One region of the Anaerobacillus sp. ABD4_527 genome, then DNA from elsewhere that is predicted to be linked to it. Evidence: riboswitches for the same ligand, from Rfam matches in the RefSeq annotation. Region 1 holds a riboswitch; the other holds the start of a gene.
The links. Region 1 has a riboswitch for S-adenosylmethionine ahead of ACXAHI_RS05010 (Na+/H+ antiporter NhaC family protein). Riboswitches for the same ligand answer to the same signal wherever they lie in the genome.

Region 1 (5,908 bases):
TATTTTACATTGAGAAGGAAGAGAATCATACCTTCCACATTGATTAACATTTTGATACACTCTTATAGTACAAGATGAAGAAGAGTTGAATACACGTTTGGTCGTAAGCACAGACTTACTATACAAATGTTATTAACAGGAGGCACTATGCTAACTTTTGAAGAAAAGCTACACATTATAGAATCCACTTTCCCTGAATTAACACGTAAAGATGTGTCGCTGGGAAGAGTTAACTTTCACTATGAGGAAAGTGTTATGGATAAAAAGAACGTCGTCTATCATCTGCATCCTAGTGGAAACGGATTTGTCTATGGCGAGCTACTTGAAGAGTACCCAGTAGACGATAGAGGAATGGTTAATATCCGTGACTTCTCAAGTAATGACCTTCGAAAAATAATCGGAGAAGCGATTCACTCACTATCTGTTTTACCTGGAGAAGATATCGAAGAAGAAATCTGGATGAACGAAGAAGATCAAACGCTGCACCTCGCCTATGAGCCTGAGCTGGAGCTATGGAATGTGTATGCCGGTGACATGCTTGATGGCACTTTTCCTTCATATAACGAAGCGATTCAATACCTTGATGAAGAAGGCTTCATCCGCCAATAAAAATACCCCCAGCAACCTTTTGTTGCTGGGGGTATTTTCTATCTGAAACGATTCATATAAAATAACATTAACGATAGAGAAGGAAGAAGAAATGCATTTTCTAGCTTATGAACGTTTTTTCTCTCGAATTAGAAGGGATTGCAGCTTTATGTGAAGAAGCGAATGTTAATCGTGCTTTTCATCTTCAGTTACCTAACCATACTTGTTCACACGCTTGAATTGTTTGTAATTTTGTTTTAGAAAACAGCATTACATAGAGACTTTTGTCTCAAATCACTACACACCTTTTATTCTCTACAACGTGCCCCCTTAAATTACCATTCGGGGCGAATAATGTAAGTTGATAAGATAAAATGTTATAATATTCTTACTACTACATCTACCTTATTCTCAACACCCGTATCAACAAGAGATCAAAGACTAAGCTCAAAATCGATTCAGGGGGGTATTAGATGAGAAAAATACAACAAACGACAATTAATTCTGTTGTAAAATACGGACAAACAAAACTACCAAAGTCCGCCAATACAGAATGTCCTGAGTGCGGAAACACCGCTTCTTTCCATTTAAAATTCGATTACCAAATCAACCAAACGGTTTTTTCAACCTTTTCAAGATGTTCGGTATGTAAAGAATCCATTCTCTTTGTATTGATTAAAACGTCTACTAGCGATCAAGGTGAAGAAGTAGAGCTTTTTGTTCATCAAACTTCTTTCACTAGAGAACCTCTTGGCAGATTGGTTGGAACAGCAAGGCTTCCAGAAGATCTCGAGCGTGTCTATCGTTCAGCTGTTAACGTACATAATATGAAAGACTGGACTGCTACAGCAGTTATGGCAAACCGCGTTTTAGAAAGCATCACTAGAAGCTTTTTAGCTGAAAACGAACTTTCTCAACCTCTATCCAAACAGCTCGAAAGCCTGGCCAAACAAGTTGACCTCGAAGAGCCAATCGTACGGCTCGGGCAGCTGTTAGGCAAAGGAAGCAACCTTCACAACCTTTTATGCCTTGAAAATTCAGCAAGTGAAGAAACGGCTAATTTAATTATTGATTTATTGGACTCATTGATTGAATTTCTTTATATATTACCTCAAAAAATTGTGAACCTACAAAAGCAAATCGAAGAATAAACAAAACCAGGCCGTCATTTTGACAGGCCTGGTTGTTTCGTTACTCTACCGCTTCTTCTTTCCGAAATGAAGGGTAGTTGATGGTAATTGCCACAATACCAGCAATCGCTGTAAGAATTGGATAAATTGAATATGGTATGAGTGCCAAAGGCGAGATGGAAGCTAGTCCAGCCGCTGCTAGCAGCTGTGCGCCGTATGGGAGCATGCCCTGAACACTTCCAGAAAATATATCAAGAATACTTGCGGACTTTCGAGGATCAACTTGGTACTCTTCTGATATGTTCTTCGCGAGTGGTCCACCCATTATTATTGATATCGTGTTATTTGCCGTCGATAAGTCTAACATCGTAGCGAGTCCTGCGATACCAAACTCCGCTCCTCTTCTCGATCTCACTCGATGAAGAATTTTATCAAGAACGTACTGGACACCTCCATTATATCGAATGACTTCGATCATCCCACCAATAATCAATGCGATCATGGCGAGATCTTCCATCCCTTTAATGCCATCCGTTACCGTAGAAACGAGTCCACTTAAACCAAACGTTCCGTTAAATAAGCCTACTGCACCCGCGAACAACGTTCCACTTACAAGTACAATAAGCACATTTACCCCTGCAATCGCTGCAATCAATACGCCAAGGTATGGGAGGACGGAGATAAAATCAAATGGTTCACCTCCACTTACTGTCGCTCTTTCCCCTACCGTTAAGAATCCATATATAATGGCAGTAATAACTGCTGCCGGTAAAACGATGAAAAAGTTCACCTTGAACTTATCTTTCATTTTCGTGTTTTGCGTCCGAACAGCTGCAATCGTCGTATCGGAAATCATCGAGAGGTTATCCCCAAACATCGCTCCTCCAATGACCGCTGACAATGTCAAAGCTACAGGAATCCCGGATTGCTCTGCAATTCCAATTCCAATCGGAGCCAATGCTACGATCGTTCCCATCGAGGTTCCCATCGATATTGATATAAAGCACCCGATTAGAAACAAACCAACAACGAGAAGGCTTGCTGGTAATATAGAGATGCCGAGATTCACAATCGAATCTACCGCACCTATCTTTTTCGCTGTTTCAGCGAAGGCTCCCGCTAATAAGAAAACAAGAATCATTAAGATGATATTGGAGTTTCCTGCTCCACGACAAAACACCTCAACCTTTGTCATAAAGCTTTCTTTCCTGTTCATTGCGAGTGCAACGCCTGCAGCGATCAGTGAAGCAAGCACAACAGGCATGCTATAAAAATCTTTTGTTACAACTGCCGTTCCGATAAAAAGTAAAATAAATATACCGAGTGGAAGCAGTGCAAAGCCGTTCCCTTTTATGTCTTTATCCATGGTGTTTCTCCTTGTTCATAAAGTTTGTAGCAATCAAAAAAGCCCACTTCAAGAGAAGAGGGCTTTCACTCTTATCTCTCAAGATCTCTCTTGCTGGAAGCAGCACCTTTCTGACATACCAGAGGTTGCTGAAGCTTCTCAGGGCCAGTTCCCTCCACTTCTCTTGATAAGAACTATTCGATTTAGTGTTATGAAGTTTATCACGCATTATTCTGCTTCGTCAAGAATAAAGTCGAACCGTGTCGTTCTGCGGCTTACGCCTGAATAAATTTCTGAATGTCTCTTAAAATGGAACGTGGCTGCTCTTCAGGGAGAAGGTGACCCGTCTTTTCGTATACGATCAGCTCTGAATTCGGTAGATCTTCTGCCAGCCGTTTTCCAATTTGAAGCGGTACTACTCGATCATGCTCCCCCCATATCAGTAAACTCGGCGTATGAATTCTCCTCAATTCTTCTTGTGACAAATCCCCCTCACGATCTCGAATCATTCGTACGAGCGAACGGAAAATCCCTTCATGGAAGAAAGGCTGAACATAACCATCCACCATCTCTTCATCGATTAAATTTGGATCGTAAACGCAGTTCATCAAATTCCCTTTTGCTCCTTTTCGCGAAAGCCAGCGCTTTAAATACACTGAGAAAAAGGGCAAATAAGAAGAGTACACTAAACTCTGTCTCGCTTTTTCAAGGTAGCCTGAACTACAGAGCAAAATATTTTTCTTAACTAGGTCTTCATCGATACTTGCTGCTCTTAATGCCACTTGCCCTCCCATGGAATGACCAATCATAACGGTCTCGTCAACACTTAGCCGCTCGAGTAGTTCGATCACGACTTCCGCAAAGTTTTGATAAGAGTGAACAAACCGACTCGATTTTTCACTTCTTCCAAACGGTGGGAGATCAACGGCTACAATCGTGTAATGCTTTGAAAGCAAGGGAATCAATCTTCGATAACTAAAAGTGGAAGATAAAAACCCATGCAGTAATGTTAGCACAGGACGGTCCGACGTCACTTCGTTCTCATGATACTCATAGTGAATATCAATTCCTTTTATGTTCTCCTTATAATGTTTGAGACTCTCTACAGATAGCATCTGACAGTTCACTCCGTATACTAGTTTGTACGTATTTTACCCCTTTTCGCCGAGGAAAAACGTCTTCTGTTGTGGGGAGTGTTACCATCTTAGTCGCCTTCACCAATATGCACGAGGCTTGCAAACGAAATGTTCTGCCTCTTCTCATCTAGATCAACAATTCGTAATTCTTTATTGAGCTGGTCGATATAATGAACATATCCTGTCAACACGTTCTTCGTACCGTTCTTGAAATAATGAAATGTAAGCGGCTGGTGAAATGCCATCGCTTCACAAATGGTGTCGTTCATCTCCTCAATCTTCTGCTCATCAAGCTCAGGCTGTTCTCTTCTCCGGTCTTCCTCTTTCCATTCTCTTAACTCTTTAACATGCTCTGGTAACATCATCGATGTCCATTTAATATTTCCTCGGTCACGAATCATCTTATCAACCCCTTTCTATGCTTTGTGACCTCCGACAAGCTTACTTCGATGCAACGCTGTACCGGCTTTCGTGTAGGAAACAGCGCGAAGCAGAGAATCGGATCCGTATTTCTCCCGTATCGAGTCCATTACGTATCCAAGGTCTCGCTGCTTCGGCCGTTTCAAATTGAAAAGGTTGAGCTGCACTTCCTCGTCATCACAAATATTTGAAAGAGCGATTGAGATTTTCCGAACCGTTTGCCCTCTATAAAATTCCTGAAAAAGCTGCAAGCACACGTCATAGATTTCAAGCGTGATGGAGGTGGGGCTGTCGATGCTTCTCGACCTGTGAAAACCGCCGCCTCCCTCGTCTTTACTATAGCCGATTCCGAGGCTGATCGTACGCCCAGCTTTTCCGGCTCTTCTCGCACGCCTCGCTACTTCTTCACTCATTTCCAAAATAACGTGTTTGATTTCTTTTTGCTCATGATAATCACGAAGTAGAATCTGACTTTTACCAAAGCTGATCTGCCCCTGCATAATCGGAGCTCCAATGTCAGAGAGATCTACTCCCCATGCATGGTGATAGAGCTGATTGCCCATCACTCCGAACTTTTGTTCAAGAAGATGTAACGGGTATTTTGCGAGCTGTTCAACATTCATAATCCCCATCCGATTTAAAGTGCGCTCGAGACGCGGACCGATCCCCCACATTTTACTTAGAGGCGAAATAGACCAGAGCTTCTCAGGGATATCCTCATACGTCCATTCAGCAACGCCATACTTCTTCGCCTCTAAATCCAGACAAAGCTTCGCCATCAGCATGTTAGGACCTATACCGATCGCACATGGTAAACCGAACGTTTCACTGATTTCTTTCCTGATTTTATTAGCCGTCTCAAAGCGTCCTCCCCACAGACGCTCAGTCCCGTCGATTTGAAGAAAAGATTCGTCCACACTGTACGTATGGATACATTCTTTTGGAACATACCGATGAAATAACCTTGTGATCTCCATCGATTGTTTCAAATAGGATGACATTCTCGCATTCACGATATGAATACGGGGATCATCAGGAATTTCAAAAAGCCTGTTTCCTGTTCGGATATTAAAATCTTTTTTTAGTGCAGGCGAGGCCGCTAAAACCACACTACCCTGACGCTCCGTATCTCCCACGACAGCAAGATGACACGTTAAGGGATCGAGCCCCATCTCGACCGCAGAACAGCTCGCATAAAAACTTTTCATATCAATACACAAAATGGTTTTCTTTTGTAACGTTGAATAATCCACCTTCACCACTCCTTTCAAATAATCGAAAATAAGAAC
Region 2 (5,908 bases), 780 kb from region 1:
TTATAGCGACTGTCGTGATGCTGATATCGTTGTGATTGCCGCTGGTGCGAATCAAGCGCCTGGCGAGACTAGACTTGATTTGATCGATAAAAACACGAAGATATTTAAAGAAATCGTAAATAATGTGATGGCAAGTAAGTTCGATGGAATATTCATTGTCGCTACGAATCCCGTTGATATCCTTAGTTATGCTACATGGAAATTTTCAGGACTTCCAAAAGAGAGAGTCATTGGCTCCGGAACGATTTTAGACACGGCAAGATTCCGATATTTATTGGGAGAGTATTTTCATGTAGATTCTAGAAATGTTCATGGCTACATTTTAGGAGAGCACGGTGATACTGAATTACCAGTGTGGAGTCACGCTACTATAGGTAGTAGACCTGTACTTTCATTAATTGAAGATTACCCGAATGGGAAAGAAGAGCTTGATTCCTTGTTCACTGATGTTCGTGATGCCGCTTATCACATCATCAACCGCAAAGGTGCTACACATTTTGGTATTGCTATGGGACTTCTCCGATTAACAAAAGCCATTCTACGTAACGAAAATTCTATTCTTACCGTTTCTACTTTGTTAGAAGGAGAGTATGGCTTAGAGAACCTTTATATTGGTGTACCAGCCATTGTTAATAAAAATGGAATAAGAGAAGTTATTGAACTAGATCTTACTCGTGAAGAAATGGATCAGCTAAATCATTCAGCAAAGACTTTGACTGATGCGATGAAACCTGTACTCTTAAACAAATGATAGAAAAGAGGGTTCTCCAATATGGAGAACCCTCTTGCTATTTATTCGTTTACAGGAACAACAGCTCCATCATACTCTTCTTTAATGAAGGTTTGAATATCTTCAGAACGGAGAACCTCAACAAGAGTTTTTACAGCTTCGTTATCCTCATCACCTTTGTTAACAGTGATGACGTTCACGTATGGAGAGTCAGACCCTTCAAGTGCAATTGCATCTTCTTGTGGATTTAAGCCAGCATCGATCGCATAGTTCGTGTTGATCATAACAGCATCGCCTTCGCCTTGCTTATAGATCTGAGGAAGAAGGGAAGCTTCAACGTTTGTTTTAAAGGTAAGGTCTTTTGGATTTTCAGCAATATCTTCAACTTGTGCATCTGTTGGATCGATACCTTCTTTGATTTTAATTAGACCTTTTGCTTCTAACAATTGAAGCATACGACCATGGTCTGATACAGAGTTACTCATGATGATTTCTGCACCTTTAGGAAGTGCATCAAGGTTTTCATATTCCTGTGAATAGACACCGATCGGCTCGATATGAATTCCACCAGCGTTTACGAAATCATAGTTATCGTTTTCTTCCATTTGTAGCTCCATATAAGGCACTGTTTGGAAGTAGTTCGCATCTAACTCACCGTTAGCGAGCGTTTTGTTCGGAAGAATGTAATCCTGGAAGCGCTCGATTTCAAGAGTAATTCCTTCTTCCTCAAGAAGCGGCTGTGCTTTTTCTAGAATCTCAGCGTGTGGAACGTTTGATGCACCAACAACTAGTTTCGTTTCTTCACTTTCTGATTCAGAGCCTTCGCTGTTACCACCGTTATTGCCTCCACAAGCTGCTAAAGCTGCAAGTGCAACAACTGACAAAAGTAGTACTAGTTTTTTCATGGTTTCTCTCTCCTTTTTTATATCTTATCTTTTATCCATAGCTCGCGTTGTAACATCTCCAATAACCTGAAGAACTGCTACAATAGCGAGAATTAATACAGTTGCGACAAGCGTCACGTCGGGATTATTTCGTTGGAAACCATCTAGATATGCGAGATCTCCTAATCCTCCAGCCCCAACGACACCTGCCATCGCTGTATAGCTCACTAGAGCGATCGCAGTTACTGTGATTCCTGAAATCAATGCTGGCATCGCTTCAGGAAGCAACACTTTAAAAATAATCTGGCCATTCGTAGCCCCCATAGCTTGGGATGCTTCGATCACTCCCTTGTCTACTTCTCTTAGAGCGATTTCGACCATTCGTGCATAGAAAGGGGCAGCCCCTGCAATAAGTGCTGGCAATGCAGCATTAGCTCCCAGCATCGTACCAACAATGTATACAGATAGTGGAATAAGCAAAATAATTAAAATGATGAATGGAATCGAACGGAACAGGTTTACAATCCCTGCAACAAAACCATTAATATATCGATTTTCCCAGACGTTTCCCTTTGAAGTTAAGAAAAGCAGCAGGCCGAGTCCAATGCCGAGTATAAACGTTGCGAATACAGAGATCGCGGTCATGTAGATCGTTTGTAATGCCGCTTCCCACATATCTTCCCAACGTACATTAGGAAATAGTGAACTAAGCATTTGGAATCACCTCTACTTCTACTTTCTGATCACGTGCATAGCTCAGTGCTTTATCAATAGCAGCTTGTTCTCCTTTTAGTAAGACCGATAGCTTACCATAAGGACCATCCTGAGTATGGGTGACCTTCCCTTGAATGATGTTCACTTCGATCTGAAACTCTCTGATTAACTTCGTTACAAGAGGTGAACCCGTAGCTCCTTTTACAAAGGTAAATTGTACGAGAGTCCCTTCTGCAGTTTCAGTGAGGTGTGTAATCGATTCTTTCATTTCCTCAGGCTCACTCAGCTGATTTACAAAGTCACGGGTGATCGGCTGCTGGGGATGATGAAAAATATCAAGTACTGGACCTTCTTCAACAACACTGCCACCTTCCATGACCGCAACACGATGACAAATCTTTCTGATCACGTGCATTTCATGAGTGATCAACACGATCGTTAGTCCTAGCTCTTTATTAATTTTCTTTAATAGGTCGAGAATACTATCTGTGGTCTTCGGATCCAGGGCCGATGTCGCTTCGTCACAAAGTAACACTTTAGGGTTATTAGCAAGTGCCCTCGCAATCCCAACTCGCTGTTTTTGACCACCACTTAGTTGAGATGGATACGCATCTTCTCTTCCCGATAACCCAACGAGGTTGATCAACTCGTCCACTCGAGCTTTTCTTTTCTCTTTCGGCACACCCGATATTTCAAGAGGGAACGCAATATTTTCTTTTACAGTACGTGACCAGAGAATATTAAAATGCTGAAAAATCATTCCGATTTCTTGTCTTGCTAGACGAAGTTCCTTGTTATTCAACTTAGATAATGCTTTGTCATCTACTGTTACGCTACCTTCAGTTGGTCGCTCAAGTAGATTTAACATGCGGATAAGTGTACTCTTTCCAGCGCCACTATATCCGATAACTCCGAAAATTTCGCCTTTTTCAATTGTAAGATCAGTATTCTTCACCGCTTCTACTGGTCCAGAGGCTGCAAAGAACGTCTTCTTTATACCTTTTAACTCAATCATTTGCACACATCCTTTTACCTTACGATGTCCCATCACAATAGGTTGATTTTAAAACCTTTTGAAATAAAAAATGCCTTTCCGCTATGAGCAGAAAGGCACTTGAAATCGATGTCTTTCTCTCATTTCTCAAAGCATTTGCTTTGCAGGAATTGGCACCTTCTCAAACACGCTGTTTGACGGTTGCCGGGCTTCATAGGGCCAGTCCCTCCACCTCTCTGAATAAGAGATATTTAGTTATTAACACGTTACTCTAGTTAAGTACTAAATCGAATTCTAGCATGGGACTTTTAGTGTGTCAATCGATGAGTAAAAAGTCCGAATTTTTAAATAAAACTAGCTGCCAGAGTTTCAACTGCTCCTCTAAAATCAGCCCTCTTTTCTGACAGCGTAAAAGCGCTGCAATCCATACAGCGCTCGCGCCAATGCTTCAGTTGTATCTCTATACGGAGAAAACATGCTATCTTATTTACGCTCTTTGATTTTCATACTGCTCGATTTTATCCTCAAGTGAAAGGGTTCTAGATACTTCGTCCCACCCGTTCAACAACATTTCCTTCCAATACGGATCGATTTCAAACGATACGTGTAGCCCATCGTTATCACTAATAGATTGGTTTTCGAGTTGAACAGTGAGTGAATAACCTTCGCTTGCCTTTGTAAATAATTCTGCAACGGTTTCTTGAGGAAGAGCGATTGGAAGGATACCGTTTTTCACACAGTTGTTGTAAAAGATATCTGCAAAGCTTGGTGCGATGATCACTCTAAATCCGTAGTCTAATAAAGCCCATGGCGCATGTTCTCTCGATGAGCCGCAGCCGAAGTTTTTACCAGCTACTAGGATTGAAGCCGACCTGTATTGCTCTTCATTTAAAGAGAAATCAGACCGTGCGAGTCCATCATCATCGAAACGCCAATGATAGAATAAGAACTGTCCAAACCCTTGTCGCTCGATCCGCTTCAGAAATTGCTTTGGTATTATTTGATCTGTGTCCACATTCACCTTTTCTAGAGGATAGACGACACCTGTATATTCATTGATAGGTTCCATGATTTCACTCCTTTACACGACAGGCTGCTTCATTTTTCTTGCATCTGTAAATTTGCCTTCCAAAGCAGCGGCGGCTGCCATGGCAGGACTGACTAGATGCGTTCTAGAACCATTTCCTTGCCGTCCCTCAAAGTTTCGGTTCGATGTAGAAGCGCATCGCTCTCCTGGTGGAACGATGTCGTCATTCATCGCAAGACACATACTGCATCCCGCTTCTCTCCACTCGAAGCCGGCCTCAATAAACACTTGATCTAGTCCTTCTGCTTCCGCTGTTTCTTTAACAGATTTAGAACCTGGCACGACTAGCGCTCGAACATTGTGGTGTACTTTCCTTCCACGAACAATATTTGCTGCGGCTCTTAAATCACTAATCCTAGAATTTGTACAAGATCCGATAAAGACATGTTGGATGTCTATATCCTGAATTGCCATCCCAGCTGTTAACCCCATATACGTTAAGGCCTGTGCGATTGCTTTTTGATCAGCAGGATCTTCATAGTCCTCTGGAAAAGGCACTCTACCGTAGACGGATGATCCCATAGATGGATTCGTACCCCACGTAACCTGAGGTTCTATCTCATCAGCATGGATCTCTAAAACGTCGTCATACGTTGCGCCTTCATCAGTAGCAAGGTTTTTCCATTCTGATATCGCTGCTTGGAATTCCTCTCCTTGTGGAACATGCCTTTTCCCCTTTAGGTAGTCAAACGTTACCTCATCAGGGCTGATTAATCCTGCTTTAGCACCGGCTTCTATCGACATGTTACAGATTGTCATCCGCTCTTCCATCGACATCTTTCGAATTGCTTCACCTGTATATTCAAGAATAGCACCTGTTCCAGCATTCACTCCAAACTTCGCTATGATTGCAAGAATGATATCCTTCGCCGTTACACCTGCGCCCGGGTGACCATTCACTCGGACTTCAATTGTTTTTGGAGAGGATTGCCAAAGAGTTTGAGTTGAAAGAACATGTTCGACTTCACTCGTTCCAATCCCGAATGCAAGTGCTCCAAAAGCACCGTGTGTCGAGGTATGACTATCTCCGCAAACGATTGTTTTGCCTGGTTGAGTCAACCCTAGTTCTGGGCCAATCACATGGACGATTCCTTGGTCTGGATGGTTAATATCAGCAATTTCCACCCCAAATTCCTTGCAATTTTCTTCTAGTTTCTCCATCTGTACCTTTGAAACAGGATCGTTGATGATATGCCGCGCAATCGTTGGAACATTATGATCCATAGTAGCGAAGGTCAGATCAGGACGTCTGACCTTCCGCTGATTCATACGCAATCCTTCAAAAGCCTGCGGAGATGTTACTTCGTGTACAAGGTGTAAATCGATATAAAGTAAATCTGGACTGCCTTCTTCTCTATGCACAACGTGCTTTTCCCAGATCTTTTCTATAATTGTTTTTGGCTCCACACCCATCCTCCTCACTGTCACGCATAAGCTTCCATGATACCAGCCGTAGCATTATCTTCTGCTAATTGAAAGATAACTTGATCGACCATCTT

Region 2: linked by a shared signal. The riboswitch ahead of ACXAHI_RS08980 (methionine ABC transporter ATP-binding protein) and the one ahead of ACXAHI_RS05010 (Na+/H+ antiporter NhaC family protein) in region 1 are both predicted to bind S-adenosylmethionine.

What each region holds. Positions count from the first base shown of each region.
Region 1 is NZ_JBSWXZ010000001.1:943,797-949,704, forward strand. It holds gene ACXAHI_RS05000 (hypothetical protein) at 148-609, shown strand; gene ACXAHI_RS05005 (hypothetical protein) at 1,062-1,739, shown strand; gene ACXAHI_RS05010 (Na+/H+ antiporter NhaC family protein) at 1,780-3,084, opposite strand; SAM riboswitch class I at 3,153-3,257, opposite strand; gene ACXAHI_RS05015 (alpha/beta fold hydrolase) at 3,339-4,178, opposite strand; gene ACXAHI_RS05020 (YolD-like family protein) at 4,268-4,600, opposite strand; gene ACXAHI_RS05025 (Y-family DNA polymerase) at 4,616-5,827, opposite strand.
Region 2 is NZ_JBSWXZ010000001.1:1,722,518-1,728,425, forward strand. It holds gene ACXAHI_RS08965 (L-lactate dehydrogenase) at 1-751, shown strand, start outside; gene ACXAHI_RS08970 (MetQ/NlpA family ABC transporter substrate-binding protein) at 793-1,635, opposite strand; gene ACXAHI_RS08975 (methionine ABC transporter permease) at 1,660-2,328, opposite strand; gene ACXAHI_RS08980 (methionine ABC transporter ATP-binding protein) at 2,321-3,343, opposite strand; SAM riboswitch class I at 3,460-3,569, opposite strand; gene leuD (3-isopropylmalate dehydratase small subunit) at 3,810-4,391, opposite strand; gene leuC (3-isopropylmalate dehydratase large subunit) at 4,404-5,816, opposite strand; gene leuB (3-isopropylmalate dehydrogenase) at 5,834-5,908, opposite strand, start outside.